Regions from separate parts of the Streptomyces sp. NPDC048416 genome, predicted to be linked through region 1. Evidence: riboswitches for the same ligand, from Rfam matches in the RefSeq annotation. Region 1 holds a riboswitch; each other region holds the start of a gene.

Region 1 (10,378 bases):
GGAGGGTCTTGGCCTTCTCGACCTGGCCCCAGCCCGGCGCCATCGGGACGAACCAGCTGGACTCGGCCGCGGTGGCCGGCACCGCCGTCTTCGGGTCCGCCTTCAGGGGCGCGAGGTCCGTCTTGTTGTTGGGCAGGTTGCCCTTGGCGACCAGGCCCTTCTGGCCCTGGGTGCCGGTGAGCGCGTTGATCCACTCGGCCGCGAGGCCCTGCGCCTTGGACTTGACCGGGACCGCGAGGTCCGAGCCGCCGAGGAAGACCGGCATGGCCTTGCCGGACGGCGCCGGCATCACAAAGCTCTCGATCTTGGAGGCGAGCCCGCCGACCTTGTCGTTCTCCGGCAGGGCGGCGTTGGCGCCCTCCCAGGCCGGGCTGAAGACGAGGAAGGACTTGCCCTGGCCGTAGACGATCGGGCGGTCCGCCTCGTCCTTGGTCTTGTCGCCCTTCATGTACTTGTCGACGACGTTCTTGAACTCGGTGAGGCCCTTGATGGACTCCGGCGAGGACAGGTTGGCCTTGAACTTGTCGCCGTCCTGCTTGGCGATGGAGCCGCCGGCGTCGTACACGAAGGACATGGCCGCGTACCAGTCACGGGTGGGCTGGTACCAGGCGCTGAACTTGTCGCCCTGCTTGTCCTGCACCTTGTCCAGGTCGGCGGTCAGCTCGGCGTAGGTCTTCGGGGTGGCGGTGATGCCCGCGTCGGTGGCGATGTCCTTGCGCCAGGTCGCGGTGCGGCCACCGGCGTAGTAGGGGACGCCGTAGGTCTTGCCGTTGTACGTGACCGAGGCCTTGAGGCCGTCCAGCCAGGCGGCGGAGTTGTCGAACTTCGACGGGTCGACCTCGGCGAAGGCACCCTTGACCGAGTAGGCGAGCATCTCGGTGTTGCCCATCTCCACGACGTCCGGCGCCTTGTCGGTGGCGAGGACGGCGTCCAGCTTGGCGTTCTTGTCCGGCCAGCCGTAGTACTCGTGGTTGATCTTCAGACCGGGGTGCTTGGCGACGATCGCGTCGTCCGCGGCCTTCACCAGCTCGGGCCAGTTCTTCTGGGCGTCGACCGTCAGCCAGACGGTCAGCTCCTTGGCGTCGCCCCCCGCGGCGCCGTCCTTGCTGTCACTGCCGCCGCATGCCGCGGCACCGATCATGATGCCCGCGACGCCGATCGCCGCGATGAGCTTGCGCTTCACGCCACTCTCCTCAGGGATGAGAAACCCCCCGCCCACCGCGATGCCACATACGCGAAGTACTACCCGTGGGACTGGGATCTGGTCTTTAATGGTTTAGACCAGTACCGGGAGCTTGGCCTAGACCTATTGGGGTGTCAAGGGTCGATAAGAACGCTGAGACCGTCCGTTATCGGACCGACACCTCACCGTTCGCCGGGCCCCGCGACTCGGTCCCCACGGGCCCCGGCCGCCCCACTTCGAGCTGCCTCCGAGAGCCGCCTGGGCTTTAATGGTTTAGACCAACTTGCATACTCCCCCGCACGTCCGCCGCGCGGCGGTGTATAAGAAGGGCTTGTCGATCGCGTTACCGGACCGACCCCCTGACGGAGGGCGACGACCCGTGACCGGTCCGTGCCACCATGTGAGCCGCGACAGACGGAGGAGCCGGTGACGGCAGCAGCGCAGCACTCGGGAAGGCAGACCATGGCCGCCGACGGGAGCGGCACGACGGAGGCGGGCGCCGGCGTCCGCACCGCCCGCGTGCCGAAGTACTACCGCCTCAAGCGCCACTTGCTGGAGATGACGGAGACCCTTCCGCCCGGCACCCCCGTGCCGCCCGAGCGGACGCTCGCCGCCGAGTTCGACACCTCCCGCACCACCGTGCGCCAGGCCCTGCAAGAGCTGGTCGTCGAGGGCCGCCTAGAGCGCATCCAGGGCAAGGGCACCTTCGTCGCCAAGCCCAAGGTCTCCCAGCCGCTGCAACTGTCCTCGTACACCGAGGACATGCGCGCCCAGGGCCTTGAGCCGACCTCCCAGCTCCTGGACATCGGCTACGTCACCGCCGACGACACCCTCGCCGGGCTGCTCGACATCACCGCCGGCGGCCGCGTGCTGCGCATCGAGCGGCTGCGCCTGGCGAGCGGCGAGCCGATGGCCATCGAGACCACCCACCTGTCCGCGAAGCGCTTCCCCGCGCTGCGCCGCTCCCTGGTGAAGTACACCTCCCTCTACACCGCGCTGGCCGAGGTGTACGGAGTGCATCTGGCCGAGGCCGAGGAGACCATCGAGACCTCCCTGGCCACCCCGCGCGAGGCCGGGCTGCTCGGCACCGACGTGGGCCTGCCGATGCTGATGCTGTCGCGGCACTCCCTGGACGGCGGGGGCGAGCCGGTGGAGTGGGTGCGGTCGGTGTACCGGGGCGACCGCTACAAGTTCGTGGCCCGCCTCAAGCGCCCGACCGACTGAGCACGCCTCCACAACCGAGCCGCCACTGGGCCGTTCGGGCCCTTCCGGCACGTCCGGAATCCGGACGGGGGTTCCCTTGACCGAATCTCTCCCCTAGATTTCCTGCGCATTACAAGTGATCCAACGCACAGGTGATCGCGAGGGGACGGAGCCACCCAATGCCGGAATCGACGGAAATGAAGAGACCGGTGATCACGCCCGTGCGCGTGGTCATCGCGCTCTGCCTGATCGCGCCCCTCGTGGCGATGATGTGGGTGAGCTCGTACGCCAGGACCGACCCGAAACTGGGCGGCATCCCGTTCTTCTACTGGTACCAGATGCTCTGGGTGCTCATCTCCACCGCGCTCACGATGATCGCGTACAAGTTGTGGCAGCACGACCAGCGTTCGCGCCCGGCCTCCGCATCGCGCGCCTCCGACAACACCAAGGGGGGTGCGTCCAAGTGAAGGACGGCGTGAACGGCGTCGCACTCGGCGTCTTCATCTTCTTCTTCGTGGCCGTCACGGTGATCGGCTTCATGGCCGCCCGCTGGCGCAGGGCCGAGACCGAAGCGAGCCTGGACGAATGGGGCCTGGGCGGCCGGTCGTTCGGCACCTGGGTCTGCTGGTTCCTGCTCGGCGGCGACCTCTACACGGCCTATACGTTCGTGGCCGTCCCGGCAGCGATCTACGCGGCGGGCGCGGCCGGCTTCTTCGCGGTCCCGTACACGATTCTCGTCTACCCGCTGATCTTCACCTTCCTGCCGCGCCTGTGGTCGGTCTCGCACAAGCACGGGTACGTGACCACCTCGGACTTCGTGCGCGGCCGGTTCGGCTCCAAGAGCCTCTCGCTCGCGGTCGCGATCACCGGCATCCTCGCCACGATGCCGTACATCGCGCTCCAACTGGTCGGCATCCAGGCCGTGTTGGACGTCATGGGCGTGGGCGGCGAGTCCAGCAACTGGTTCGTCAAGGACCTGCCGCTGCTCATCGCCTTCGCGGTGCTCGCGGCGTACACGTACTCCTCGGGCCTGCGCGCCCCGGCACTGATCGCGTTCGTCAAGGACGGGCTGATCTACCTCGTCATCGCGGTCGCGATCATCTACATCCCGATCAAGCTGGGCGGCTTCGACGCCATCTTCAGCGCGGCGCAGCACAAGTTCGCCGGGCCGCCCGGGGGCAAGCCGACCGGGGCGCTCGTGCCCGGCGAGAAGAGCCAGTGGACGTACGCCACCCTCGCGCTCGGCTCGGCGCTCGCGCTGTTCATGTACCCGCACTCGATCACGGCGACGCTCTCCTCGCGCAGCCGCAACGTGATCCGCCGCAACACCACGATCCTGCCGCTGTATTCACTGATGCTGGGCCTGCTCGCGCTGCTCGGCTTCATGGCGATCGCGGCGGGCGTCAAGGTCACCAACGGGCAGCTCGCGATCCCGCAGCTCTTCGAGGACATGTTCCCCGACTGGTTCGCGGGCGTCGCCTTCGCGGCGATCGGCATCGGCGCTCTCGTGCCCGCGGCCATCATGTCCATCGCGGCCGCGAACCTCTTCACCCGCAACATCTACAAGGACTTCATCAAGCCCGACGCGACGCCCTCGCAGGAGGCCAAGGTCTCCAAGCTGGTCTCGCTGGTGGTGAAGGTCGGCGCGCTGGTCTTCGTCCTGACCATGGACAAGACCGTGGCCATCAACTTCCAGCTCCTGGGCGGCATCTGGATCCTCCAGACCTTCCCGGCCCTGGTCGGCGGCCTGTTCACGCGCTGGTTCCACCGCTGGGCGCTGCTGGCCGGCTGGGCGGTCGGCATGGTCTACGGCACGCTCGCCGCGTACGGGGTGGGCTCGCCCACCCAGAAGCACTTCGGCGGCTCCTCCAAGGAGATCCCGGGCATCGGCGAGATCGGCTACATCGGGCTCACCGCGTTCGTCCTGAACGTGGTGGTCACCGTGGTCCTCACCTTCGTCCTGCGGGCCGTGAAGGCCCCGGACGGCGTCGACGAGACGTCGCCCGAGGACTACACGGCGGACGCGGGCGACCCGGGTGTCGCGACCGAGCTGCCGCCGGCGACGGCGGGGACGGCGCACTGAGTTTGCGTTGAACGACGACGGGCCGTGGCACCCGGGGTGCCACGGCCCTTCGTCGTGAGCGGGTCAGCGCACCCAGTCCTTGAGCTGCTCGGTGGGGAGGGTGATGCCGACGGGCTCGGGAAGGTCGATGTCCTTGCCGAAGGGGACGGTACGGATGCTCTCGTACCGCATGCCGTCAGGCTCGCTGCGGACGATGACCTCGCAGCGCTCCCGGTCGATGAGGAGGTACACAGGAATGCCGGTCTCCGCGTAGGCGCGCGGCTTCTCGTTTCGATCACGCGCGTCCGTGTCGGAATCGTACGAGGTGACCTCGACAACCATGAGGACGGGTGCCGGATCGGCCCACTCCCCCTGCCCCACAAACGCGTCGTCCGGGGCCATGGACGCGTCCGGGCGCGCGCGACCCGAGCGGTATTCCTGAACCGCCAGACCCCGCTCGACGTGAAGCCACAGCTCAGGCCGGTGCTGCATACAGATGCGAGCCAGCCACAGCACGATTCGGTCGTGGTCCCCGTCCGGCACGGCCTTGACCCCCAGCTTCCCGTCAATGAATTCAAGCCGCAGCCCCTCGACCTCGCGGGCACCTATGCGCGCGAGGGTCTCGAAGTCTTCGGTCTGCATCTGGGCCCGGTGCGTCATGACGACCATGCCTCACTCGCCTTCCTCAAAGGTCTGTCATCGACGATAGCGGAGGCCAATGACAGTTGCCTGAGTTCCGTCCGACGCCCCCCACGAACACAGCGACACAACATGTGGGGGGTGCTCGATGAGGCAGCCCCCACATGTATGCTCGTCCTCGCTGTCGCCGCAGGGGAATCCGGTGCGAATCCGGAACTGTCCCGCAACGGTATGACCCGTACCCTTTTGTACGGGCCGAGTCCGAAGACCTGCCGATGGCGCATCCGGTTCGACCGATCCGGGTGCCAGACGTCCGGGCCTCGCGGTTGGGCCGGTGGACGACGCGCTGCGGGCTGCCCCGACGCGCGCCGACGCCTCCCCCGAAGGCCCCGTGCCGAGCGAGGGAGTGCCCCCACGTGACCATCGCCCCAGCGGATCCCGCTTCAGCGATCACCGATGAGCTCGCGGATGCCCCCGGGACCGCGCTGCTGCGGACCCTGACCGAGTTCACCGCCGACCTCCCGGACACCGACCCGGGCCGGGTCGCCGCCGCCGCGCTGCGGGGCCGCAACGCCCGCTCCGACACGGCCGAGCTGCGTGAGCTGGCCACCGAGGCGGCCGCGGGGCTCATCTCCGAGGACCCGGCGTACTCCCGCCTCGCCGCGCGCCTCCTCACCGTCACCATCGCCGAAGAGGCCGCGAGCCAGGGCGCGGTGTCGTTCTCCGCGTCCGTGGCCGTCGGCCACCGCGAGGGCCTGATCGCGGACCGCACCGCCGACTTCGTACTCGCCCACGCGGAGCGCCTGAACGCCCTCGTGGACGCCGCGCTCGCCGACGGCGCCGACGACCGCTTCGGCTACTTCGGCCTGCGCACCCTCTTCTCCCGCTACCTGCTGCGCCACCCGATCACCCGCAAGGTCGTCGAGACCCCCCAGCACTTCATGCTGCGCGTGGCATCCGGCCTCGCCGAGGACGAGTCGGTGCGCGCGCTGGACGAAGTGGCGTCCCTGTACGGCCTGATGAGCCGCCTGGACTACCTGCCGTCCTCCCCCACGCTCTTCAACTCCGGCACCCGCCACCCGCAGATGTCGTCCTGCTACCTGCTGGACTCGCCGCTCGACGAGCTCGACTCGATCTACGACCGCTACCACCAGGTGGCGCGGCTCTCGAAGCACGCGGGCGGCATCGGGCTCTCCTACTCCCGCATCCGTGGCCGCGGTTCGCTGATCCGGGGCACCAACGGCCACTCCAACGGCATCGTCCCGTTCCTCAAGACGCTGGACGCCTCGGTGGCCGCGGTCAACCAGGGCGGCCGGCGCAAGGGCGCGGCCGCGGTGTACCTGGAGACCTGGCACTGTGACATCGAGGAGTTCCTTGAGCTGCGCGACAACACCGGTGAGGACCAGCGCCGTACGCACAACCTGAACCTCGCGCACTGGATCCCCGACGAGTTCATGCGCCGCGTCGACGCCGACGGCACGTGGTCGCTGTTCTCGCCGGCCGACGTGCCCGAGCTCGTCGACCTGTGGGGCGAGGAGTTCGACGCCGCCTACCGCAGGGCCGAGGCCGCCGGGCTCGCCCAGAAGACCATGCCGGCCCGGGACCTGTACGGCCGCATGATGCGCACCCTCGCGCAGACCGGCAACGGCTGGATGACCTTCAAGGACGCCTCCAACCGCACCGCCAACCAGACGGCCGAGCCCGGCCACACGGTCCACTCCTCCAACCTGTGCACCGAGATCCTGGAGGTGACCGACGACGGCGAGACGGCCGTGTGCAACCTCGGCTCGGTCAACCTCGGCGCGTTCGTGGACACCGCTTCCCAGGACATCGACTGGGAGCGTCTGGACGAGGCCGTCCGCACCGCCGTGACCTTCCTCGACCGGGTCGTCGACATCAACTTCTACCCGACCGAGCAGGCCGGGCGCTCCAACGCCCGGTGGCGTCCGGTGGGCCTGGGTGCGATGGGCCTCCAGGACGTCTTCTTCAAGCTGCGGCTGCCCTTCGACTCCCCCGAGGCGAAGACCCTGTCGACGAAGCTGTCCGAGCGGATCATGCTGACCGCTTACGAGGCCTCCGCCGACCTCGCCGAACGGTCCGGCCCGCTGCCGGCGTGGGACAAGACCCGCACCGCGCGCGGAGTGCTCCACCCCGACCACTACGACGTCGAGCTGACCTGGCCGGAGCGCTGGGCCGCCCTGCGCGAGCGCATCGCCAGGGTCGGCATGCGCAACTCGCTGCTCCTCGCGATCGCGCCGACCGCGACCATCGCCTCCATCGCGGGCGTGTACGAGTGCATCGAGCCGCAGGTCTCCAACCTCTTCAAGCGCGAGACGCTGAGCGGTGAATTCCTCCAGGTGAACGGCTACTTGGTGCAGGAGCTCAAGAACCTCGGTGTGTGGGACGCCCAGTCCCGCGAGGCGCTGCGCGAGGCCAGCGGCTCGGTGCAGGGCTTCGGCTGGATCCCGGCCGACGTACGCGCCCTGTACCGCACGGCGTGGGAGATCCCGCAGCGCGGCCTGATCGACATGGCCGCCGCCCGCACCCCCTTCCTCGACCAGTCGCAGTCGCTCAACCTGTTCCTTGAGACGCCCACCATCGGCAAGCTGTCGTCGATGTACGCGTACGCCTGGAAGCAGGGTCTGAAGACGACGTACTACCTGCGCTCGCGTCCGGCGACCCGCATCGCCCGCGCCGCCCAGGCCAGCGCCACCATCCCCGTCCAGCAGGCCGCGCCCGACGCCGACGCGGTCGCCTGTTCCCTGGAAAACCCCGAGTCCTGCGAGGCCTGCCAGTAATGAGTTCCACCGACAAGGCCCCGATCAACAAGAACCTGCTCGATCCGGGCTTCGAACTGACCCTGCGTCCGATGCGCTACCCGGACTTCTACGAGCGGTACCGGGACGCGATCAAGAACACCTGGACCGTGGAGGAGGTCGACCTCCACTCCGACGTCGCCGACCTCGCCAAGCTCACGCCGGGCGAGCAGCACATGATCGGCCGCCTGGTCGCGTTCTTCGCGACGGGCGACTCGATCGTCTCCAACAACCTGGTGCTCACGCTCTACAAGCACATCAACTCCCCCGAGGCGCGGCTCTACTTGAGCCGTCAGCTCTTCGAGGAGGCCGTGCACGTCCAGTTCTATCTGACGCTGCTCGACACCTACCTGCCCGACCCGCAGGACCGCGCCGCCGCGTTCGACGCGGTCGAGGAGATCCCCTCGATCCGCGAGAAGGCGCAGTTCTGCTTCAAGTGGATCAACGAGGTCGAGAAGCTGGACCGGCTGGAGACCAAGGCCGACCGGCGCCGTTTCCTGCTCAACCTGATCTGCTTCGCGGCGTGCATCGAGGGCCTGTTCTTCTACGGGGCCTTCGCCTACGTGTACTGGTTCCGCAGCCGGGGCCTGCTGCACGGCCTGGCGACCGGCACCAACTGGGTGTTCCGCGACGAGACGATGCACATGAACTTCGCCTTCGAGGTCGTGGACACCGTCCGCAAGGAGGAACCCGAGCTCTTCGACGACGAGCTGGAGCAGCAGGTCACCGACATGCTGAAGGAGGCGGTCGCCGCCGAGCTCCAGTTCGGCCGCGACCTGTGCGGCGAGGGCCTGCCCGGCATGAACACCGAGTCGATGCGCGAGTACCTGGAGTGCGTCGCCGACCAGCGGCTGACCCGGCTCGGCTTCCCGCCGGTGTACGGCTCGTCGAACCCGTTCTCGTTCATGGAGCTCCAGGGCGTCCAGGAGCTGACGAACTTCTTCGAGCGCCGCCCGTCGGCCTACCAGGTGGCGGTCGAGGGTTCGGTGGGCTTCGACGAGGACTTCTAGTCCGTCGTGAACGGCCGAGGCCCCGCTCCCCCAGGCGAATTCCGGGGGGGGCGGGGCCTCAACTCGTGGGCGTACTACGTCAGTTGTTCGGGACCGTCTCGTAGCGGGCGGTGCCCTCCGCCATCTGCTTCAGTGCGTCCTTGCGGTCGCGCTTGGAGAGGCGGTCGATGTAGAGCCGCCCGTACAGGTGGTCCGTCTCGTGCTGGAGGCAGCGCGCGAAGTAGCCGGTGCCGCGCACCTTGATCGGGTTGCCCTCGGCATCCTGGCCGCTGACCTCGGCGTAGTCGGGGCGGGCCAGCTCGGCGTACGCGGTCGGCACCGACAGGCAGCCCTCGTTGGACTCGTCCAGGACGCGCAGCTCGGCGGGGAGCTCTTCGACGACCGGGTTGCAGACGACGCCGACGTGTCGCACGCCCTCGTCGTCGAGGCAGTCGTACACGAAGACCTTCAGGTCCACGCCGATCTGGTTGGCCGCGAGGCCCACGCCCTCGGCCGCCTTCTGGCTGGCGAACATGTCGTCGACCAGCTGGGCCAACTCGCCGTCGAAGGCGGTGACGTCCTTGCACTCCTTGTGCAGGACCGGGTTGCCGACGACCGTGATCGGTCGGGCGGTGCCGCGCTCGCGGTGGGCCAGCTCACGCGCCTCGCAGTCCTCCGTGTCCACGACGAACCCGTCGTTCTCGACCTGCTGGTCCGTCTGCTGCTGCGCCATGTCCGCCGTAAGCCTTCCTCAAAAACCCGATTCCGATCCCGTACAGCCTAAGGCCAGGCCCGGCCGGGTTCCGCTGCCGTTCAGCAGACTTCTTCCAGATCCCGCCACTCGCGGCTGTCCGGATTGTCGGCCACCCAGCCGTCGAGGAGCCCGCGCACCAGACCTGCCGGGGCCGCGATGCCGCACTCGCGTTCCGGGACCCACAGGTCGCCGTTGGTGCGGTGGCCCAGCGGGCCGGGGTGGCCGGGCTCGCTGTGGTCGTGCGGGTCGAGGTGTTCGCCGTCGCCCTCGTCGCTCGGCATCTGCGATTCGGAGCAGGCCCGGCACAGCAGGCGTACCGACGAGGACCAGTCCTCGGCGGCGAAACCCGCGTCGGCGGCCAGGCGCTCCAGGGCGTCCCGGTCGGCCTCGGTGGCCGCTTCGAGGAGGACCACCCAGGTCGGCACCGGCGAGGGCGCCCACAGCTCGATCTCGTCGAACACGGGGAAGGACGGACCCGCGGCGGTGGTGCGCTCGCCGTGCGGGACGCCGTCGTGCAGCACGACCTCGCCCCAGCGCCGGCCCGACGACGGCAGCGGGATGGACAGGACCTCCATGCGGGCCGGGTCGAGCCTGCGGCCCCACACCACCTCCGCCTCCCCCTCCGGCGAGAGGCGCACGGCGGCGCTGCCGAGCTCCATGCCGACGGGCTCGCCGCTGCCGGTGGCCTCGCCCGGCACCTTCAGGCCGTACGCCTGCCAGGCGCGGCGGGCC
Region 2 (10,378 bases), on a different contig from region 1:
CACCCCCGGCCATGATCCACCAGACACCCCCTAGGGCTGTCCGTAGCCGCGCAACCGCTGGGCCGCCTCGTCGAGCTGGGCGGCGCTGAGCAGGGACGGGGCGCGGCCGGGCAGGGCCGCGGCGGTGAGCCAGAGCCGGCACATCCACTCCAGCTGGGCGGTGCGGTCGTAGGCCTGCGCGAGGCTGTTTCCGTACGTGACGGTTCCGTGGTTCTGGAGCAGGCATCCGGTGCGGCCCTCCAGCGCCCTCAGCATGTTCCCGGCCAACTCCTCGCTCCCGTACAGGGCGTAGGGGGCGACGCGGACCGGTCCGCCGAGGGCGGCCGCCATGTAGTGGACCAGGGGCAGTTCGGGCACCAGGGTGGACACGGCGGTGGCGTGCACGGCGTGGGTGTGGACGACGGCGCGGGCGTCGGTGCTGCGGTACACGGCGAGGTGCATCGGCAGTTCGCTGGTGGGCCGCAGGGTGCCAAGGACCTGGTGGCCTTCGAGGTCGACGGCGACCGTGTCGGCGGGACCGAGACGGTCGTAGGGGACGCCGGTGGGGGTGATGAGGATGGTTTCGCCCACGCGTACCGACACATTGCCCGAGGTGCCGACGACCAGGCCTTCGGTGGCGGTCCTGCGTGCGGTGGCGGTCAGTTCGGCCCATGCCCCGGCGATGGCCGCCTCGTTGTCGCTCATGCGGTTGATCCTTCCAGGGCGGCGGCCCCGCGTGGGGAATCGGGGGTGGATCGTCCACTAGCCTCGCGGTGTTTTGTCCCGTACACCCGCATCCGACGCATCCGACACATCCGAGGAAGAACCCATGGCTCGGGACCGCGGTCCGCTCCCCCGCAGGACCGGCGCGCGGGCCTCGATCGGGGCCACGCTCGGGGCCCTGCTCGCGGCCCTGGCGCTCGGCTGTACGGCGCTCACGGCGCTGCCCGCCGCGGCGGCCGCGGGCAAGCCGGCCGGACACGACGTCTCCTCGCACCAGGGGAGCGTCGACTGGGCGGCCGCGAGGAGCCGCGGCGCCACCTTCGTGTACGTGAAGGCGACGGAGTCCACGACGTACCGCAACCCCTACTTCGGGCAGCAGTACGCCGGCGCGCGCCGGGCGGGTCTGATCCGCGGGGCCTATCACTTCGCGGTGCCCGACCAGTCCACCGGCCGCGCGCAGGCCGCCTTCTTCGTGGCGAACGGGGGTGGCTGGCGGGCCGACGGCTGGACCTTGCCGCCCGCGGTCGACCTGGAGCACAACCCGTACGGCAAGGAGGCCAACGGCGGCAGCGGCGACACCTGCTACGGGCTGAGCCCCGCCGCGATGGCCGCCTGGATCACCGGGTTCAGCGACGAGGTGCGGCTGCGCACCGGCCGCCGTCCGGTGATCTACACGAGCACGGCCTGGTGGAACGCCTGCACCGGCCACAGCCGCGCCTTCGCCGCCGGCCATCCCCTGTGGCTGGCCCGGTACGCCACCGCTCCGGGCGCGCTGCCCGCGGGCTGGTCGTACTGGACGCTCTGGCAGCACGACAACGGAAGCGGCCCCCTGCCGGGTGACCAGAATCTCTTCAATGGGACTTTTGCGCAGCTGAAGCGGTTCGCGGCGGGGTGATGTGCCCCGGACGCGCCTACATACACCGTGACGCCCGCCTCAGTTCATCTTCCGTTCATTCAGGTTACTTACGTTCGTCCCGACACTGACGTCGAACGATTGCCTGGGTAAATGGAACACATCACGCTGCTGCTCGCGATTGTGATCGTGACAGCTCTAGTGTTCGATTTCACGAACGGTTTCCACGACACCGCCAACGCGATGGCCACCACCATCTCGACCGGCGCCCTGAAGCCCAAAGCCGCGGTCGCCCTGTCCGCCGCGCTCAACCTGGTCGGCGCGTTCCTGTCGGTGGAGGTCGCCAAGACGATCTCCGGCGGCATCATCGACGAGAAAGGCATCCGGACCGAGGTCATCTTCGCGGCCCTGGTCGGTGCCATCCTCTGGAACCTGCTGACCTGGCTGCTCGGGCTGCCCTCCAGCTCCTCGCACGCCCTGTTCGGCGGTCTCATCGGCGCCGCGGTCATGTCGGCCGGCTGGTCCTCGGTCAACGGTTCCACCGTCGTCACCAAGGTGCTGCTCCCCGCCGTCGCCGCGCCGGTCGTCGCGGGCATCGCCTCGATGCTGGCCACCCGGCTCACCTACCGGATCAACCGGAACACCGACGAGAAGGCCACCGCGAAGGGCTACCGCGCCGGCCAGATCGCCTCGGCCGGGCTCGTCTCGCTCGCCCACGGCACCAACGACGCCCAGAAGACGATGGGCATCATCACCCTCGCCCTGGTCACCGGCGGTGTCCTGAGCCCGGGTGCGAACCCCCCGCTGTGGGTCATCGTCTCGGCCGGCCTCGCCATCGCGATGGGCACCTACATCGGCGGCTGGCGCATCATCCGCACCATGGGCAAGGGCCTGACCGAGCTCCGGCCGCCGCAGGGCTTCGCCGCCCAGACCGGCGCCGCCACCGTCATCCTCGCCTCCTCGCACCTCGGCTTCTCGCTCTCCACCACCCAGGTCTGCTCCGGCTCGGTCATGGGCGCGGGCCTCGGCCGCAAGGGCGGGGTGGTCCGCTGGTCCACCGCGACCCGGATGGCCGTCGCCTGGGTCCTGACGCTGCCGGCCGCCGCCGTCGTCGGTGCGGGCGCGGAATTCCTCACCCGGCAGGGCGCCTGGGGCATCGCCGCCGTCGCCCTTCTCCTGATCGCCGGCTCGGGCACCATCTGGAAGCTGTCGCGCCGCCAGCCGGTCGACCGGCACAACGTCACCGCCGACGAGATCGACGAGGCCCCCGCGGCCGAGCCCGCCGGTGTCATCACCACCGCGATCGCCGCGGTCAGCCCGCCGCCGACCGGCATCGCCGTCGCGTCCACCGACCTCAGGGCCACGATCCAGGCCCCGGCCCCGGTGGCCCCCGCGGACCCGCCCACCCCGGCTGCGGTCTGACCAGGCACTGACCAGGTACAGGTAAGGAATCCTCATGCGCATCGACTGGGCGGCTCTCGGCTCCGTCTTCGGCGTAAGCCTCGCGGTGACCGTCGGCCTGGTGGGCCTGTTCACCGTCGGCATCGTCGGCCTCACCAAGCGGGAGGCCGCGGCCTCGGGATCGGGCCATGTGCTCGTGGCCCGCACCACCGCGTACGCCTGCTTCGCGCTCTGCGCGGCGGCCGTGGCGTACGGGATCCATCTGATCGTCGCCTGACCCACGGGCACCCGGTGAACCGCCCTTCGGCTCCTGCCGCGGGGCGGTTTTCCGTGCGCCAGGGCACGCTCTCGCGCCGCAGGTCAACAGCAAGTTGACGGCTGTTCTCACAGCGTGGTGGACTGCACCGGCCAGCTACGGCGGCAGAAGAGGAAGCCGGTGAGAATCCGGCGCGGTCCCGCCACTGTCACCGGGGAGCGATCCCCGTGAGCCAGGAACTCTCGCCGCCGGTCACGTCGAACCAGGGCGCGGACACCCTGAGTGAGGACATACCGCCATGCGCGCCTGCCTGCCCAGACTTTCCGGTCCTTCCCGCGACGCCCTGGCGGGCTGAGCGGATGCGGGCCGATCGCACCTTCGCCTACGGCGCCACGGCCGGTCTCATCGGCGACCTCCTGCTCGGCGACCCGCGCCGCGGCCATCCGGTCGCCGCGTTCGGCCGGGCGGCGGGCGCCGTCGAGCGCGCCCTGTGGCGCGACCACCGCGGCTGGGGCGCGCTGCACACGATCGTGTGCGCGGGCGGCGCCGCGGCCACCGCGGCCCTCGCCTCCCGAGCCCTGCGATGCCGTCCCGCCGCGAGCGTCGCGCTGACCGCCGCCGCCACCTGGTCGGTGGTGGGCGGCACGTCGCTCGGCCGCGAGGCGCGGGCGATCGGCGGCGCACTGGCGGCGGGCGACATCGAGGTGGCGCGGGAGCGCCTTCCGCATCTGTGCGGGCGCGACCCGCAGTCCCTGGACAGCGACGGCATCGCGCGGGCCGTGGTCGAGTCGGTCGCCGAGAACACCTCGGACGCCGTCGTCGGCGCTCTGGTGTGGGGCGCGCTCGCGGGCGTGCCGGGCCTCGTGGGCTTCCGCGCGGTCAACACGCTGGACGCGATGATCGGTCACAAGTCGGTCAAGTACCGCAGATACGGCTGGGCTTCGGCACGTCTGGACGATGTGGCGGGCTGGCCCGGCGCCCGGCTCACCGCGGCCCTGGCCGCGCTCGCGGGACCGGACACCAAGGGCGCGGTACGGGCCTGGCGCGCCGACGCCGCACAACACCCGAGCCCCAACGCCGGCCCGGTCGAAGCCTCCTTCGCGGGCGCACTCGGCGTGCGGCTCGGCGGCACGCTGTCCTACGCGGGACGCGTCGAGCACCGGCCGGTCCTGAACGCGCGGGGGCGGCCGGTCGCGGTCGCCGACATCGAACGGGCGGTACGGCTCTCGCGCACGGTGGGCTGGCTGACGCTGGCCACCGCCGTCGCCACGAGGGCCGCTGTGAGAAAGGGACGTACATGGGTGGCGGGCTGCTGATCGCGGGCACGACGTCGGACGCGGGCAAGAGCGTCGTCACGGCCGGCATCTGTCGCTGGCTGGTGCGCCGGGGCGTGAAGGTCGCGCCGTTCAAGGGGCAGAACATGTCGCTGAACTCGTTCGTCACGCGGGAGGGCGCGGAGATCGGCCGGGCGCAGGCGATGCAGGCGCAGGCGGCGCGCGTGGAGCCCAGCGCGCTCATGAACCCGGTGCTGCTCAAGCCGGGCAGCGACCGCTCCAGCCAGGTCGTCCTCATGGGCAAGCCGGTGGGCGAGCTGAGCGCCCGCGGGTTCTTCGGCTCCGCGGGCCCGTCCTCGGGCGAGGCACTGGGCGGACGCGGCCGGGAGGCGCTGCTCGGCACCGTCCTGGAGTGCCTTGAGGAGCTTCGGGGCACGTATGACGCCGTGATCTGCGAGGGGGCGGGCAGCCCGGCCGAGATCAATCTGCGGCGCACCGACATCGTCAACATGGGCATCGCGCGGGCCGCGCGGCTGCCCGTCGTGGTGGTCGGCGACATCGACCGCGGCGGGGTGTTCGCCTCCTTCTTCGGGACGACGGCGCTGCTCAGCCCCGAGGACCAGGCGCTGGTCGCCGGGTACGTCGTCAACAAGTTCCGGGGCGACGTGTCGCTCCTGGAGCCCGGCATCGAGATGCTGCGCGGCCTCACCGGCCGGCACACCTACGGGATCCTCCCCTACGCCCACGGCCTCGGCATCGACGAGGAGGACGGGCTCAGGGTGTCGATGCGCGGCGCCGTACGGGAGTCCGTGGTGGCGCCACCGGTCGGCGAGGACGTGCTGCGGGTCGCGGTGTGCGCGGTGCCGCTGATGTCCAACTTCACCGACGTGGACGCGCTGGCGGCCGAGCCCGGTGTGGTCGTGCGGTTCGTCGACCGGCCCGAGGAGCTGGCCGACGCCGACCTCGTGGTGGTGCCGGGCACACGCGGCACCGTCCGCGCCCTCGCGTGGCTGCGCGAGCGCGGCCTCGCGGCGGCGCTCGCGCGCAGGGCCGCCGAAGGCCGCCCGGTGCTCGGCATCTGCGGCGGGTTCCAGCTGCTCGGCGAGCACATCGAGGACGACGTCGAGTCGAAGGCCGGATCGGTGGCTGGCCTGGGCCTGCTGCCGGTGCGGGTGCGGTTCGCCGCCGAGAAGACCCTGGCGCGGCCGGTCGGCACGGCGCTCGGCGAGCGCGTCGAGGGGTACGAGATCCACCATGGCGTGGCCGAAGTCCTGGGCGGGGAGCCCTTCTTGGACGGGTGCCGGGTCGGCCCGGTCTGGGGCACCCACTGGCACGGCTCCCTGGAGAGCGACGCGTTCCGGCGGCGCTTCCTCGCGCAGGTCGCGACGGACGCGGGCCGCCGGTTCGTGCCCGCGCCCGACACCTCGTTCGGTGTGCTGCGCGAGGAACAGCTCGACCGGCTCGGCGACCTGATCGAAGAACACGCGGACACCGACGCCCTGCTGCGGCTGATCGAGCAGGGCCCGCCCGCCGGGCTGCCGTTCATCCCGCCGGGGGCCCCATGACCACCCCCGCCCGCCCGCCGCGTACAGCACTACTCGAAGGAGACATCGGCACATGAGCACCCGGTATCCGTTCACGGCCGTCGTCGGCATGGACGACCTGCGCCTCGCGCTGCTCCTGAACGCCGTCAGCCCGGCGGTGGGCGGCGTCCTCGTCCGGGGTGAGAAGGGCACCGCCAAGAGCACCGCCGTTCGGGCGCTCGCTGATCTGCTGCCCGCGGTCGCGGTCGTGCCGGGCTGCCGGTTCAGCTGTGACCCGGCGGCGCCCGACGCCCAGTGCCCGGACGGGCCGCACGAGAGCGGGCCGTGCGGCGCCCGTCCCGCACGGATGGTCGAGCTGCCGGTCGGCGCCTCCGAGGACCGTCTGGTGGGCGCGCTCGACATCGAGCGGGCACTCGGCGAGGGCGTGAAGGCCTTCGAGCCGGGCCTGCTCGCCGACGCCCACCGCGGCATCCTGTACGTCGACGAGGTCAACCTGCTCCACGACCACCTCATCGACCTGCTGCTCGACGCCGCCGCGATGGGCTCGTCCTACGTCGAGCGCGAGGGCGTCTCGGTGCGGCACGCCGCGCGGTTCCTGCTGGTGGGCACGATGAACCCCGAAGAGGGCGAGCTGCGGCCGCAGTTGCTCGACCGGTTCGGCCTGACCGTCGAGGTCGCCGCCTCGCGCGAGCCCGAGCAGCGCGTCGAGGTGGTGCGCCGCCGTCTCGCCCACGACGACGACCCGGCGGCGTTCGCCGCGCGCTGGGCCGACGACGAGGACGCGCTGCGCCAACGCATCGTGTCGGCACGGGAGTTGCTGCCCTCGGTCGTGCTCGGCGACGCGGTGCTTCTCCAGATCGCCGCGACCTGCGCCGCGTTCGAGGTCGACGGCATGCGCGCCGACATCGTGATGGCACGCACCGCGACCGCGCTCGCCGCGTGGGCGGGCCGCACCGAGGTGACGAGCGACGACGTCCGGCAGGCCGCGCTGCTCGCGCTGCCGCACCGCCGCAGGCGCAACCCGTTCGACGCGCCGGGCCTCGACCAGGACAAGCTCGACGAGACCCTGGAGCAGTTCCAGGGCAACGAGGGCGCCGAGGGCGACGACGATCCGGACCCGGACCCCGAGGGCCCCGGAGGCGGTGGCGGGGGCGGCGGGGTGCCGCCGCAGGGCAACTCCCCGGAGTCCCCCGAGTCCTCCGAGTCCCCGCAGTCGCCCGCCGAGTCCGGACCGGCCGAGTCCCCGGAATCCTCCGACGCGGTGGAGCCGCCCGCGGCCCCCGCGCCGGGCGGCCCGGGTGAGCGCGCCGCGGTGAAGGCCGCCGAGCCGTTCCGCACGAAGATGCTGAGCGTGCCCGGGCTCGGCGAGGGCGCGGCGGGCCGGCGCTCGCGGGCCCGCACCGACCACGGCCGCACCACCGGTTCGCGCCGCCCCCAAGGGGCGCTCACCAAGCTCCACTTGACGGCGACGGTGCAGGCCGCCGCCCCGCACCAGCGGGTACGCGGACGCTCCGGCCGGGGTCTTGTCGTACGCCGCGACGATCTGCGCCAGGCCACCCGCGAGGGCCGCGAGGGCAACCTCGTGCTCTTCGTGGTGGACGCGTCCGGGTCGATGGCGGCGCGGCAGCGGATGAGCGCGGTCAAGGGCGCGGTGCTCTCGCTGCTCCTCGACGCCTACCAGCGCCGTGACAAGGTCGGCCTGATCACCTTCCGCGGCAAGGAGGCCGAGCTGGCGCTTCCGCCCACCTCGTCGGTGGACGCGGCCGCGGCCCGGCTCGAAACACTGCCGACCGGAGGGCGCACCCCGCTCGCGGCGGGCCTGCTCAAGGCCCATGACGTACTGCGCGTGGAGCGCCTTCGCGACCCGTCGCGGCGTCCGCTGCTCGTGGTCGTCACCGACGGCCGTGCGACGGGCGGCCCCGAGCCGGTGGCGCTCGCCGGGCGGGCGGCCCGGCTGCACGCGGCCGAGGGCACCGCGTCGGTGGTGGTGGACTGCGAGTCGGGGATGGTGCGGCTCGGGCTCGCCGGTGAGCTCGCGCGTGAACTCGGCGGCGGCGCCGTCACGTTGGACGAGCTGCGGGCGGATTCCATCGCCGGTCTCGTCAAGGATGTCCAGGGAACTTCGAGGAGGGCCGCTTAATGCCGCAGGGACAGGTCAGTGTCGTACCCGAGGACGGTCTGACGACACGTCAGCGCCGCAACAGGCACCTGGTGATGGTGCACACGGGCGTCGGCAAGGGGAAGTCGACGGCCGCGTTCGGGATGGCGCTGCGCGCCTGGAACCAGGGCTGGCCCATCGGGGTGTTCCAGTTCGTGAAGTCGGCGAAGTGGAAGGTCGGCGAGGAGAACGCGCTGAAGGTGCTCGGGGCGTCCGGCGAGGGCGGGCTCGTCGACTGGCACAAGATGGGCGAGGGCTGGTCGTGGATCCAGCGCGAGACCGCCGAGGGCGAGCCGACCCACGAGGAGAAGGCTCGCGAGGGCTGGGAGCAGGTCAAGCGCGACCTGGCGGCCGAGACGTACAAGTTCTACGTGCTCGACGAGTTCGCCTATCTGCTGCACTGGGGCTGGGTCGACGTGGACGAGGTCGTCTCGGTGCTGCGCGACCGGCCCGGCACCCAGCACGTCGTCATCACCGGCCGCAACGCCCCCGAGCAGCTGGTGGAGTACGCGGATCTGGTCACCGACATGTCCAAGGTCAAGCACCCGATGGACGCCGGCCAGAAGGGCCAGCGGGGCATCGAGTGGTAGCACGTCTCGTCATCGCGGCCCCCGCGTCGGGCAGCGGCAAGACCACCGTGGCGACCGGCCTGATGGCCGCGTTCGCCCGGTCCGGGCTCGCCGTGTCCCCGCACAAGGTGGGCCCCGACTACATCGACCCCGGCTACCACGCGCTCGCGACGGGAAGGCCCGGCCGCAACCTCGACGCGTACATGTGCGGGCCCGAGCTGATCGCCCCGCTGTTCGCGCACGGGGCGCGCGGCTGCGACCTCGCGGTGGTCGAGGGCGTGATGGGCCTGTACGACGGCGCGAGCGGCCTCGGTGAACTGGCCTCCACCGCGCAGGTGGCCAAGCTGCTGCGCGCGCCCGTGGTGCTCGTGGTGGACGCGTCCTCGCAGTCGCGGTCGGTGGCCGCCCTGGTCCACGGCTTCGCGTCGTGGGACCCCGACGTGCGCATCGGGGGCGTGATCCTCAACAAGGTCGGCTCGGACCGGCACGAGGCGCTGCTTCGCGAGGCGATGGAGGACGTGGGCATCCCGGTCCTCGGCGCCCTGCGCCGCGCCCCCCAGGTCGACACCCCCTCCCGCCACCTGGGCCTGGTCCCGGTCGCGGAGCGGCGTACGGACGCGCTCGACGCGGTGGCGGCGATGGGCGAACAGGTGCGGGCGGGCTGCGACCTGGACGCCCTCCTGGCCCTGGCGCGGTCGGCTCCGCCGTTGGGGACAAAGGCGTGGGAGCCGGCACTGGGCCCCGCCCCGGACGCCGGGGCCGCAACCGGGGCCGCGACCGGGACCGGGGCTCCGTCGCATCCAGCCCCTCCGGCGTTTGAGGAGCGGGAGTCCTGGGGCAGAGCCTCCGGTTCGGGAAGGGGCGGGGTGGGGAACGGCTCCGCGCAGCGGCCCGTGATCGCCGTCGCCGGCGGGCCCGCGTTCACGTTCTCCTACGCCGAGCACCCCGAACTGCTCAGCGCCGCCGGCGCGGAGGTGGTCACCTTCGACCCGCTCAAGGACGAGCAACTACCCGACGGAACAAGCGGGTTGGTGATAGGCGGCGGCTTCCCCGAGGTGTACGCGGCCGAGCTGTCGGCCAACGAACGGCTCCGCAAGGCCGTGGCCGAGCTCGCCCGGTCGGGGGCGCCGGTCGCCGCCGAGTGCGCGGGCCTGCTCTATCTGACCCGCTCCCTCGACGGGCAGCCCATGTGCGGCGTGCTCGACGCCGAAGCCCGGATGTCGAACCGCCTCACCCTCGGCTACCGGGAGGCGGTGGCGGTGCGGGACAACAGCCTGGCCGTCGCCGGCACCCGCATGCGCGGCCACGAGTTCCACCGCACCGTCATCGAGCCGGGCGCGGGCGAGGACCCGGCGTGGGGCATCGTGCACCCCGAGCGCCGCGTCGAGGGCTTCGTACAGGGCGGCGTGCACGCGAGCTATCTGCACACGCACTGGGCGGCCCGCCCGGAGGTGGCCCGCCGGTTCGCCGAGGGCTGCGCCCGGTGACGTCCTCAGCCGGCGACGCCCACCACCAGCCAGATGAACCCCACGCCCGCGACGGTGAAGAGCAGCGTCGAAAGGGCGGGGTGCTCGTGGTGGGCCTCGGGAAGGATCTCGGCGGCCGCCAGGTAGAGCAGCAC
Region 3 (10,378 bases), on a different contig from region 1:
GGCGGTCGGCTCGGTGCCGTCGATCCAGATGTACTCGGCCTTGAACGTCACGGAAGCCATCCTTTGCGGGAGCTGCGGGGGTGCCTGCGCGCTGCCACGCTGCGGCGCTGCTGTACGCCGGGCAGCCTCACACCCCGGCGTTTCCCGCCCGTTGCCCGTTTGTGAACCCGGTGTTACCCGGGGGCCCTCAGGAGGCCGGCGAAGCCCGCATCACGTATCCGCCTCGTCAGTTCCTCCGGGGTGGTTCCCAGCGCCTCGGAGCATCGCCCCAGGTGCCAGTCGTGTGCGGCCAGGCTCTGGAGCAGGTGGCCGCGCCGCACCTGGTTCTCGGAGAGGCGGAACGTCTTGAGGTACGCCACCCTGCCCTTGCGGTCCGTGATCGCCTCCCCGATGTGCTGTGCGCCGCCGCCCCTGCGGAACGGAGGCAGAAAGCGCCACAGGTCGAAGCCGCGCATCCGGTACACCCGGCTGAAGGCGTACGAGGTGTCGTACAGCTCCGCCGCCATGACCGTGTCGTGGGCCTCGCGCCAGGCCCGCTCCTGTGCCCGGGCCGCCGCCCGCAGGTCGGTGAGGGTGTGTACACGGCGGTCGTCGATGCGCGCCGTGAACTCCTCGACCGGGCGCCCGTACTGCGCGTACTGGTGGATCAGCTCGCCGAACAGGTCCTGGAGCAGGGTGGCGTGCAGCGCCCGGTAGTCCTCCGGGTGCGGCACCGCGAAGGCCGCGCCCAGCGCGTCCGCCGCGTACACGAGGACGCCGCACTGCCCCGGATGGATCTCGAAGACCCGCAGCGCGTCGGCGAGCCCCGGCACCTCCGTCCCGAGGTAGGCGCTCTCGACCCGCGGCGAGAGCCCCGCGCGCACCGCCTCGCGCGACCAGGTGTCCCACAGCATGGACGGCCCGCCGAAGTGCAGCGCCAGATAGCCCTCCAGGGCGAGGTGCAGCGGCAGGAACCGCAGCCGGTCACCCGGCCGGCGCTTGGCCATCCGGTGCAGCGGCACCCGGCTGGGCACCGCGTCGCCCAGGCTCGTGCCGTACGCCGCCGAGGCTCCCTCGCCCGACCAGTCGGCCACGAAGCCGTGCGGGATGTAGGAGGTGTAGCGGGCGCCGTCGCTCAGGCCGACGTCCGCGACGCCGCAGCACTCGGATGCGTACACCTCCCGGTGCAGCCGCAGCCCCGCCACCGGCTCCGCGCGCAGCAGCGGCACGAGCCGGATGCCGCCCCAGACCTGGGACGGCCCGGCGGTGAGGCCCGTCAGGTCGAGCGCGGTCACTGGATGCCCCCGGTGAAGGCGGCCGTGCGGCCGTCCAGATACGTGTACAGCGCGGCCAGATCCGTACGCCCCTCGGCGAACTCGGCGATCTCCACCAGGGCGGGCAGGTCCTCCGCGTCGCGGATGCCGGCCGTGGGCGTCGAGGCGTCCAGGCGGCGCACGTCGAAACCGTCCGCGTCGTACACGGGGTTCATATGCACCACGCGCGTACGCCGCTCCGGGTCGAGCCGGGTGCGCCACACCCGCAGTACCTCGCCGGCCAGGCCGGGCGGTGCGTTGTCCCAGCCGTCGGAGACCACCACGAGCCGGTCGGGGGCGTCGCCCAGGGCGTCCAGCAGGCACGCGCCGAGCGGCGTCGCCCCGCGCGGCCGGACGAGCAGGGCGTCCGTGCCGCCCGAGGTCCAGCGGCCCCGGAACAGGCCGGCGCCGGCCAGCGCCTCAAGCAGGAAATGGCAGGCCAGTGCCACCGCGAGCGGGCGACGGCGCTTGTGGCCCGAGCCGGCGGAGGAGTAACTGTCGTCGAGCACCGCCGTGACGCGGCCCCACGTCCGCGCGTGCGGTCCTGCCGCGCGCAGGGCCGCGGCCCGCAGCGCGCCCGTCAGTTCGGCCCGGCGCGCCGTGCGCTCGTCGAGACCGAGCGAGAGGACGAACAGGGCGAGCCGCGTCAACGGCATGGTGGTCAGGTCGGCGGCGGGCGCGCCCGGCTGTGCCTGGATGCGCAGCCGTTCGAGCCGGGTGGTGCGGGGCGCGATCCGCTCAAGGAACACGCGGCGCGCCACCCCGTGCCGCGCCGCGAACCCCTCGGCGACGGTGAACGGCAGCTCGTAGAGGGCGGCCTGCTCGTAATGGGCGCGGCGGTGCGCGTCGAGCAGCGGGTGCTCATAGCGGGCCCGGCGCCCCGGCCGGAACAGGAAGCCCCCCAACTCGGCGTCCGCGCAGGGCACATGGGCGTGGCGGGCGGCGGACTTGAGGCCGGCCCGGTACTTCACTGCGTCGAACGCCGGGTCCGGCCGGGCCGCGAGCCAGTCGCGGAAGATCGCGCGCGTGCGCCGGTTGTTGACCTTGGCCGTGCGCAGTGCGCGCAGCAGCCGGTACACGCGCTGCGGCGGCAGCACCGCGAGCCGGGCCGCGATGAGCCGTCCCTCGGTGCGCTTGTCCTCGGCACTCGCCTCACCCGCGTTCTCCAGGAGGTGGCGCACGATGAGCGCGGCGTTGTGGTCGTTGATGTCCAGCGCGAGCACTGCGGCGTACACCCGGCGGTAGTTGACGCGCACGTACGCGTGGAGGAAGGCGAGGGAGAGCCGTTGCTCGCCCGCGGCCGAGCGGAACTCGCGCTGTCCGGTGGCCGTGACGGCGGCGTTCACGAAGAGGAGCACGTCCTCGGCCGCCACCAGCTCGGCGCGGCTCTCCTGAGCCATGGGGATCTCCCGGGGGTGAAAGAGGGAAGCCGGCCGGGGAAAGGGGGCGCGAGCAGCGAAATGTTTGCTTCAGAGGCAAGTCCCGGAAGTCGCACCGAAGTCCCGCGGCCGGCTCCCGGAAACGTAACACCGCACCCCCCGGGCGCCGCCACCGCAATTCCGTCCGGGGCAGACTGGCCCCATGAACCCCATGAATCCCATGAACCCCATCGTCAGCACCCCCCGCATCGGCCTCCTCGGTACCGGCGCCTGGGCCGTCGCCACCCACGCACCGGCGCTCGCCGCGCATCCCGGCGTCGACTTCGCGGGGGTGTGGGGGCGGCGCCCCGAGGCCGCCGCCGCCGTCGCGGACGCGCACGGGGTCAGGGTGTACGAGGACGCGGACGCGCTGTTCGCGGACTGCGACGCGGTCGCCTTCGCGCTGCCGCCGGACGTCCAGGCACCGCTGGCGATCAGGGCGGCGCGGGCGGGCTGCCATCTGCTTCTGGACAAGCCGGTCGCCACCGATGTCGCGGTGGCCCGTGAGCTCGCCGACGAGGCCGAGCGTGCCCGGGTCGCCTCCGTCGTCTTCTTCACCCTGCGTTTCGCGAAGGAGACCGCCGCGTGGGTGGCCCAGCAGACCGGGACGGAGGGCTGGTTCACCGGACACGCCCGGTGGTACGGGTCGCTGTTCACGCCGGGCGCCGAACGCAGCCCGTACGCCGCCTCGCCCTGGCGCGGCGAGAAGGGCGCGCTCTGGGACGTCGGCCCGCACGCCCTCGCCGTCCTCGCCGGGGTGCTCGGCGAGGTGACGCAGGTGACGGCCGCGCCCGGCCTCGGGGACACCGCGCACCTGATCCTGCGTCACGCCTCCGGCGCCTCCAGCACCGCCGACCTGAGCTTCACCGCGCCCCCGGCGGCCGCGGGCGTCGAGGTGAGGCTGCTCGGCGCGGCGGGCTCGGCGGCGATGCCCGAGTGGGGCGGCGCGCTCGACGCGTTCGGCGCGGCGATCGACGCCCTCCTCGCATCGGCCCGCACCGGGGTGCCGCACCCCTGCGACGCACGGTTCGGGGCGCGGATCACCGAGCTCCTTTCCGACGCCGAGGCACAGCTCGACCGGGCCTGATGCGGCGCTACCTGCGGGTCAGCGCATCGCGTACGGCGTCGTCGGTACGGCCCACCACGGCCGTGCCGTCGTCCGCCGTGATGATCGGGCGCTGGATCAGCTTCGGGTGCTCGGCGAGCGCCGTCACCCAGCGCTCGCGGGCGTCCGCGTCGCGCGGCCAGTCCTTGAGGCCGAGCTCCTTGGCGGCTTCCTCCTGGGTGCGCGTGATGTCCCACGGTTCGAGGCCGAGCCGGCCGAGGACGGCCCGGATCTCGTCCGGGGACGGCACGTCTTCGAGGTAGCGGCGCACCGTGTAGTCGGCGCCCTCGGCGTCCAGCAGACTCACCGCGCTGCGGCACTTCGAACAGGCCGGGTTGATCCAGATCTCCATGCCCGCAAGGTTACCCGCGAGCCCCCTCAAAGCCCTTCCGGCCAGGGACGATTGTCAGTGGTCCCCAGTAAAATCGAGGGAGTAAGTGAGGGTCCCCGACTGTCCAGGAGGATGCCCATGACCGCTGCCGTACTCGCCTCGCACGCCCCGAAACAGCTGTCCCTCCGGCCCCTTCGCAAGGTGCCGCTGCCCGCCGGGCGGCCGCGCGTGTGGTACGAGTCCCACAACCGGCGTCTGAAGGCCATGCGCCTGGCCATCGCGCTGCTCGACACGGGTGTGTACCGGCCCGAGCAGGCGCCCGACCGCACGATACGCGGCGTAGCCGCACTCATCGGCGTGCACCCGCCGTCGGAGACGACCTGCCGGATGGTGCGTGCGCTGATCTACGACGGGCGCTGATCACCGGCGGCGGCCGGTCCGTCGCCGCGCCCGGTCCCGGTCATGCCGTCGAGGCGTGGCCGGGGCCGGTCCCCGAGGGCGTCATCGCGTACTGGTCCAGGAGGCGCGCGGTCGCCTCGTCCACCACCCGGTAGCGCACCACCCGCCCGTCCTTCTCCCCGGCGACCGTCCCGGCGGCCCGCAGCAGGCGCAGTGCCTGCGAGACGGCCGGGTCGCGCATGCCCGTGGCGACCGCGAGGTCGGAGACGGCCAGCGGCCCGGCCCGGTGCAGGGCGAGCAGCAGCGCGAGCCGGTTGGGGTCGGCGAGCAGCGAGAACCGCTCGGCCCAGGCGCGTACGCGACCGGGGTCGCCGATCGCGGCGATGGCGTCACAGACACGGTGGCCGTCGATGGTGCGGTGGCCGGCGCGCTCGGCGGGGACGAGATGCATACCCGCATCCTCGCAGGAGCGCGCCGGGCCGCTCCGTGTGATCTTCGATACCTGCACAGCTGTGCAGCTGTGCGGGCAACTCCGCAGCGTCTAGGGTGACCTGGCCGTGGTGTTCGGGAAGACCGGTGCGAAACCGGAGCGGCCCTCGCCACTGTGATCGGGTTCCCCCGGATTTCTCGGGGGAGCAGCCGTCCCCTCGCGACGCCACTGGCCAGCATCCACCTGGCTGGGAAGGCCGGGGCGGCCGCACCCACCCGTCAGCCAGGAGACCGGCCGCGGCATCTCACGAAGTGATCCACGAGGTGCTGGAGCGTGACCCGTATGACCCTGCCCATGAGTACATCCACCCAGCCGGCCACCGCCGCGCCGACCTTCCACTGGCGGCGCGAGGACACCGTCCGCACGGGCTTGCTCCTTGCGGTGATAGCGGCCCTGCACGTGGCCGCGTTCGGCATCCTGTTCCTCCTGGTGGCCCCCGAGCACTATGCGGTCGGCACCAAGACGTACGGCATCGGCCTCGGCATCACCGCGTACACCCTCGGGATGCGGCACGCCTTCGACGCCGACCACATCGCCGCCATCGACAACACCACCCGCAAGCTGATGGCCGACGGCAAACGGCCGGTCTCCGTGGGCTTCTGGTTCGCGCTCGGGCACTCCAGCGTCGTCGTCATCATGGCGGCGCTGGTGGCCGGCGGCGCACATCTGGCGGGCACCATCATGAACGAGAAGTCCGACACCCACCAGGTGCTCGGCGTCCTCGGAACCACCGCCTCCGGCTCCTTCCTCTACCTCATCGCCGCGCTCAACCTGGTGGCCCTGTTCGGCATCCTGAAGGTGTTCCGTGCGATGCGGGCGGGCGCGTACGACGAGAAGGAGCTCGAAGCCCACCTGGACTCGCGGGGGTTCATGAACCGCATCCTGGGCCGCTTCACCAAGTCCATCACGCGGCCGGGCCAGATGTTCCCGCTGGGCTTCCTGTTCGGCCTCGGCTTCGACACCGCCACCGAGGTCACCCTGATGGTGATGGCCGGCACGGGCGCCGCCGCCGGTCTGCCCTGGTACGCGATCCTGTGCCTGCCGCTGCTGTTCGCCGCAGGGATGAGCCTGTTCGACACCCTGGACGGCACGTTCATGAACTTCGCCTACCAGTGGGCCTTCTCCAACCCGGTCCGCAAGGTGTACTACAACCTCACCATCACCGGCCTGTCGATCGCCGTCGCCTTCTTCATCGGCACCATCGAACTGGTCGGGGTCGTGCACGAGAAGTTCGACCTCACCGACCCGGTCAGCGGCTGGATCGCGGACCTGAACCTGGACAACGTCGGCTTCGTCATCGTCGGCCTGTTCGTGGTGGTGTGGGCGGCGGCGCTGGCGTACTGGCGGCTGGGGAAGGTGGAGCAGAAGTGGGCGGCGTCCAACGCGTGACGCGGGGCCGCGCCACCCCCTAGGGCAGGAAGGCTCGTCGGCTGTGCGCAAGCAACTCCCTTACCGCGGGGCTGGGGTGGGGCTTGTGGACGAGGCAGAGGAACGCGGGTGTGTCGAGGTCGTCGATGGGGCGGGCGGTGAGCCGTTCGCGGTAGCGGGCCGCCATCGACTCGGAGAGGACGGCGACACCGAGCCCGCGGTCGGCGAGGTCGGCGATGGCGTCCGCGGCACTGGCCTGCCACGCGATCGCGGGCTTGAGCCGCTGGGCGGCGCAGGCCCGGTCGAAGACGGTGCGCAGGCCCGTGCCCGGGGGCATGCAGACGATCGGGTACGCGGTCAGGTCGCTCAGGGTCACGCGCCGCCGCCGCGCCAGGGGATGGCCGGCCGGGACCGCCGCGACGAGCGTCTCGCTGATGATCGTCAGCGTCTCCAGTCCGTCATGGGTCGCAGTCGGCGTTCCGATGAGCGCGAGGTCGACGGCGCTGGCGCGGACGCCGTCGACGAGCCGGTCGGAACGGTCCTCCAGCAGGGAGATCTCCACGCCGGGATGTGCCCGGTGGAACGCGGCGAGCGCGTCGAACAGCGGGGTGACGGTGCAGCCGATGACCATCCCGATGGTGAGCCGGCCCCGGAGCAGGCCGGTCACCTCGCCCACCGCCTGGCTCACCGCCCCGGCGGCCGAGAGCGTGGCGCGGGCGTGTTCGAGCGCCGCCCTGCCCGCGGTGGTGAGGGTGGCGGCGCGCGCCGACCGGTCGAACAACTCGGCCCCGAGCTCCCGTTCCAGCTGCCGGATCTGGGCACTGACGCCCGACTGGCTGATGTGCACCCGCTCGGCCGCGCGCGTGAAGTTCTGCTCCTCGGCGACGGCGACGAAATATTCGAGCTGCCTCAGGTCCATGACTGTGGATTCTAGTTCCCATCCGATCCATCTGTTGGACTTCTGGTCGCGGCGGACCCAGGCTGGGACGTGCCGGAAGACGGAACCGAAACGCCCACAAGACGTACCGAAGCGCGATTCCAGGAGGAGAACCCATGCCGGAGTACGAGAAGGCCATGCGGCCCGAGGACATCACCCGCCTGTTCGTCGAGCGGTCCAACGCGGGGGACGCGGCCGGAGTCGCCGCGCTCTATGAGGAGGACGCGGTGCTGGCCTTCCCGCCGGGCAGCCGGACGGTGGGCCGGGAGGCGATCCGCGAGCTGTGGGAGAAGGTGCTCGCCGGCCGGCCCCGCTTCGAGCGGGAGGAGCCGCTGCCGACGCTGATCAACGGCGACATCGCCCTCACCGCGACTCCGCCGAAGGACGGCAGCGGCGCCCGCGCCCAGGTCGTGCGCCGCCAGCCCGACGGAAGCTGGCTCCGCTTCCTCGACCAGCCGGAGTTCGTCACACCCGCCAACTGAGCGGCACAGTAGGGCGCTTGATGCAGGGTGCTCGGCTCTTGACGCTTGGCGGACCAGGACGTTCCGGGGCGTGCGCGGGGCGGATACGGAGGTGTCGTCCTCCCGCGCGGTGTCGTCCTCCCGCGCGGTGTCGTCCTCCCGCACGGTGTCGCCCGGCTGCACGGTGTCGCCCGGCCGCTATCCGTCCCCCTGGGGCGCGCGCGGCCCCGGTACGCCCCGGTCGTTCTGGAGCAGCCACAGTTCTCTGAACAGGCCATCGGATGCGACGAGTTCGGCGAAGGTGCCCTGCTGGATGATCCGGCCCCGGTCGAGGACGACGATGCGGTCCGCGACCGCGACGTTCGCGAGGCGGTGGGTCACCAGGACCACCGCCCGGTCCTGCGCGATCGTTCGCAGGCCGGTGAAGATGCGGTGCTCGGCCCGTGCGTCGAGCGCGCTCGTCGGCTCGTCCATCACGAGCAGCCCGGCCGGCCGGTGGAAGGCCCGCGCGATCGCGATCCGCTGCCACTGCCCGCCGGACAGCTCCACCCCGCCGAACCACTCCCGCGCGAGCAGCGTGTCGAGCCCGCTGCGCAGCCCGTCGACGACCTCCGACGCGCCGGAGTGGGCCGCGGCGCGCAGCACCGCCTCGTCGCCCCCGTGCGGCTGGCCGAGCGTGATGTTGTCACGCGCGGACATCGGCCAGTGCGCGAAGTCCTGCGGCACGACGGCGGTCTGGCGCCACAGCGCCAGCGGATCGCACCGCTCCACCGCGACCCCGTCCCAGGTCACCGTCCCTTCGTCGGCCAGATAGAGCCCGGTGAGCAGCTTGCTGAGGGTGGTCTTGCCCGACCCGTTCTCGCCGACGAGCGCCAGCACCTCGCCCCTGCGTACCTCAAGGGTCACCTTCTCCAGGGCGGGCCGTTCGCTTCCCGGGTAGCGGTACGTCAGCGCCTCGGCGCGTACGACGCCGGGCGCCGGCGGGACCACCTGCCCGCGCGCCATCCGGTGCCCGCCCGCCTCGTCGATGAACTCCGCCCAGTCGTCCAGGTAGAGCCCCGTCCGAAACAGCCGTGTGCCGTAGCCGACCACGCCGTGCAGCGAGGAGCCGACCGTGCGCAGCGCGAACACCGCGGTGCCCGCCGACGCCACCGACATCCGCCCCGACCCGAGCAGCCAGGCGAGCGCCGCCCACACCGCCCCGGCCGCGAGGCCGCCGGCGAGCGCGCCGAACACCGAGTAACGGGCGCCCTGGTGCATGGCCTTGTCGGTCGCGGCGTCGACCCGCTGCCCGATCGCCCGGTACCGGTCGAGCAGGAAGCGCGCCATCGTGCAGGACCTCAGCTGGTCGGCGGTGTCCTTGTCGATCACGAACCAGCGCAGCAGGTTCAGGGTGCGGCGCTCGGCGCTCATGGCCCGCGACGCCTCGTAGTGCACCCGCGCGGCCTTCACCCCGGCGATGCCCTGCGGCAGCGCGGCCAGCAGGAGCAGGGGGAGCAGCGCGGGATGCAGCACGGTCACGACGCCGGCCGCCGCGACGAGCGAGGCCACGCACGCCATCAGGTCCTGCGAATCGGTCAGCAGCTGCTGCGCGACCTCGGCGCCCCGGTCGGCCGCCTCCCGCTTGTCGTTGAACCCGGGCTGGTCGTACGCCGACAACTCGGCCCGCACGGCGGCCGCGAGCATCTGCATCTCGGCCTCGCGAGAGATCCGGGGCGAGAGCCGGCCGGAGATGTTCACCACCACGATCCCGAGCAGCGCCCGCAGCCCGGCCGCCGCGGCGAGCACCGCGATCGAGGGCACCGCATCGCGCAGCCGGTGCGCGATGTCCCCGCTTGCGATCAGCGCGGTGATCGTACGGGTGGTGGCGAGCAGCCCGAATGCCTCGAAGAACCCCGAAAGGGCCTGGCAGCAGAGCAGGACGAGCACGGCTCGCCGGTCCACCCGCCAGGCCAGCGCCAACGCCTTCCGCACCAGCTCGGGCAGCCGCCGCGCCATCGTCCGCGTCGTCACGGGACGCCGCTGCGCCGCCTCCAACGAGCTTGACCGGTACCGAAGTTGCTCATCGGCCCGCTGATCTTCGACAGCCTCCGCCATGCCGCCCCCTGGGTAGGAATTTGCCTACCCTCCCGCACAGCGACCGTGCGGGGGACCTTCCGCAGGGGGCGCCACCCGATAGGAGGGAGCACAACGGGGGAGCGGGCGGAGCGCTCCGAGCCCCGCCGCTCGGACAGGACGGCGGCGTGCTGTCGCAGCTGACTGCGAGCCGACAGGATCGGAGCCGGTGGCTCTCCTACCGCTGACCTGGCCGACCGGGCGGCGCACCGTGCTCAGGGGTGCGCGCCGCTGCGCAGCGACGAGGCCAGGATTCGCCAGACTTCTACGCGCTGCGTCTCGTGGGTCAAAAAAACTGCGGACCCCTCGCGGACGTGCGAGGGGTCCGCAGCGCGAACCTGGAGGTCAACCAGCTGGTGATCCTTAGAGGTCGAAGTACAGCTCGAACTCGTGGGGGTGCGGGCGCAGCTGGATCGGGGCGATCTCGTGGGTGCGCTTGTAGTCGATCCACGTCTCGATCAG

The links. A riboswitch is a leader RNA that binds a small molecule or an ion and turns the genes downstream of it on or off. The one in region 1 is predicted to bind cobalamin.
Region 2: another riboswitch for cobalamin. It lies ahead of ACGFW5_RS29885 (cobalamin biosynthesis protein); the one in region 1 lies ahead of ACGFW5_RS04660 (ribonucleoside-diphosphate reductase subunit alpha).
Region 3: another riboswitch for cobalamin. It lies ahead of ACGFW5_RS18910 (HoxN/HupN/NixA family nickel/cobalt transporter); the one in region 1 lies ahead of ACGFW5_RS04660 (ribonucleoside-diphosphate reductase subunit alpha).

Annotation. Positions count from the first base shown of each region.
Region 1 is NZ_JBICXU010000002.1:412,994-423,371, reverse strand. Features, by position in the region: gene ACGFW5_RS04685 (extracellular solute-binding protein) at 1-1,183, opposite strand, end outside; gene ACGFW5_RS04680 (GntR family transcriptional regulator) at 1,646-2,407, shown strand; gene ACGFW5_RS04675 (DUF3311 domain-containing protein) at 2,566-2,853, shown strand; gene mctP (monocarboxylate uptake permease MctP) at 2,850-4,469, shown strand; gene ACGFW5_RS04665 (Uma2 family endonuclease) at 4,533-5,117, opposite strand; cobalamin riboswitch at 5,235-5,379, shown strand; gene ACGFW5_RS04660 (ribonucleoside-diphosphate reductase subunit alpha) at 5,504-7,885, shown strand; gene ACGFW5_RS04655 (ribonucleotide-diphosphate reductase subunit beta) at 7,885-8,913, shown strand; gene def (peptide deformylase) at 8,993-9,625, opposite strand; gene ACGFW5_RS04645 (tetratricopeptide repeat protein) at 9,706-10,378, opposite strand, start outside.
Region 2 is NZ_JBICXU010000033.1:26,740-37,117, reverse strand. Features, by position in the region: gene ACGFW5_RS29905 (class II aldolase/adducin family protein) at 31-684, opposite strand; gene ACGFW5_RS29900 (lysozyme) at 809-1,597, shown strand; gene ACGFW5_RS29895 (anion permease) at 1,709-2,977, shown strand; gene ACGFW5_RS29890 (hypothetical protein) at 3,012-3,233, shown strand; cobalamin riboswitch at 3,334-3,475, shown strand; gene ACGFW5_RS29885 (cobalamin biosynthesis protein) at 3,572-4,528, shown strand; gene ACGFW5_RS29880 (cobyric acid synthase) at 4,510-6,051, shown strand; gene ACGFW5_RS29875 (putative cobaltochelatase) at 6,104-8,170, shown strand; gene cobO (cob(I)yrinic acid a,c-diamide adenosyltransferase) at 8,170-8,778, shown strand; gene ACGFW5_RS29865 (cobyrinate a,c-diamide synthase) at 8,772-10,244, shown strand; gene ACGFW5_RS29860 (ZIP family metal transporter) at 10,250-10,378, opposite strand, start outside.
Region 3 is NZ_JBICXU010000013.1:112,393-122,770, reverse strand. Features, by position in the region: gene glnII (glutamine synthetase) at 1-51, opposite strand, end outside; gene ACGFW5_RS18940 (hypothetical protein) at 174-1,274, opposite strand; gene ACGFW5_RS18935 (hypothetical protein) at 1,271-2,692, opposite strand; gene ACGFW5_RS18930 (Gfo/Idh/MocA family protein) at 2,874-3,797, shown strand; gene ACGFW5_RS18925 (arsenate reductase family protein) at 3,805-4,167, opposite strand; gene ACGFW5_RS18920 (hypothetical protein) at 4,285-4,566, shown strand; gene ACGFW5_RS18915 (ArsR/SmtB family transcription factor) at 4,607-4,996, opposite strand; cobalamin riboswitch at 5,073-5,289, shown strand; gene ACGFW5_RS18910 (HoxN/HupN/NixA family nickel/cobalt transporter) at 5,330-6,424, shown strand; gene ACGFW5_RS18905 (LysR family transcriptional regulator) at 6,444-7,322, opposite strand; gene ACGFW5_RS18900 (YybH family protein) at 7,457-7,822, shown strand; gene ACGFW5_RS18895 (ABC transporter ATP-binding protein) at 8,000-9,898, opposite strand; gene glnA (type I glutamate--ammonia ligase) at 10,280-10,378, opposite strand, start outside.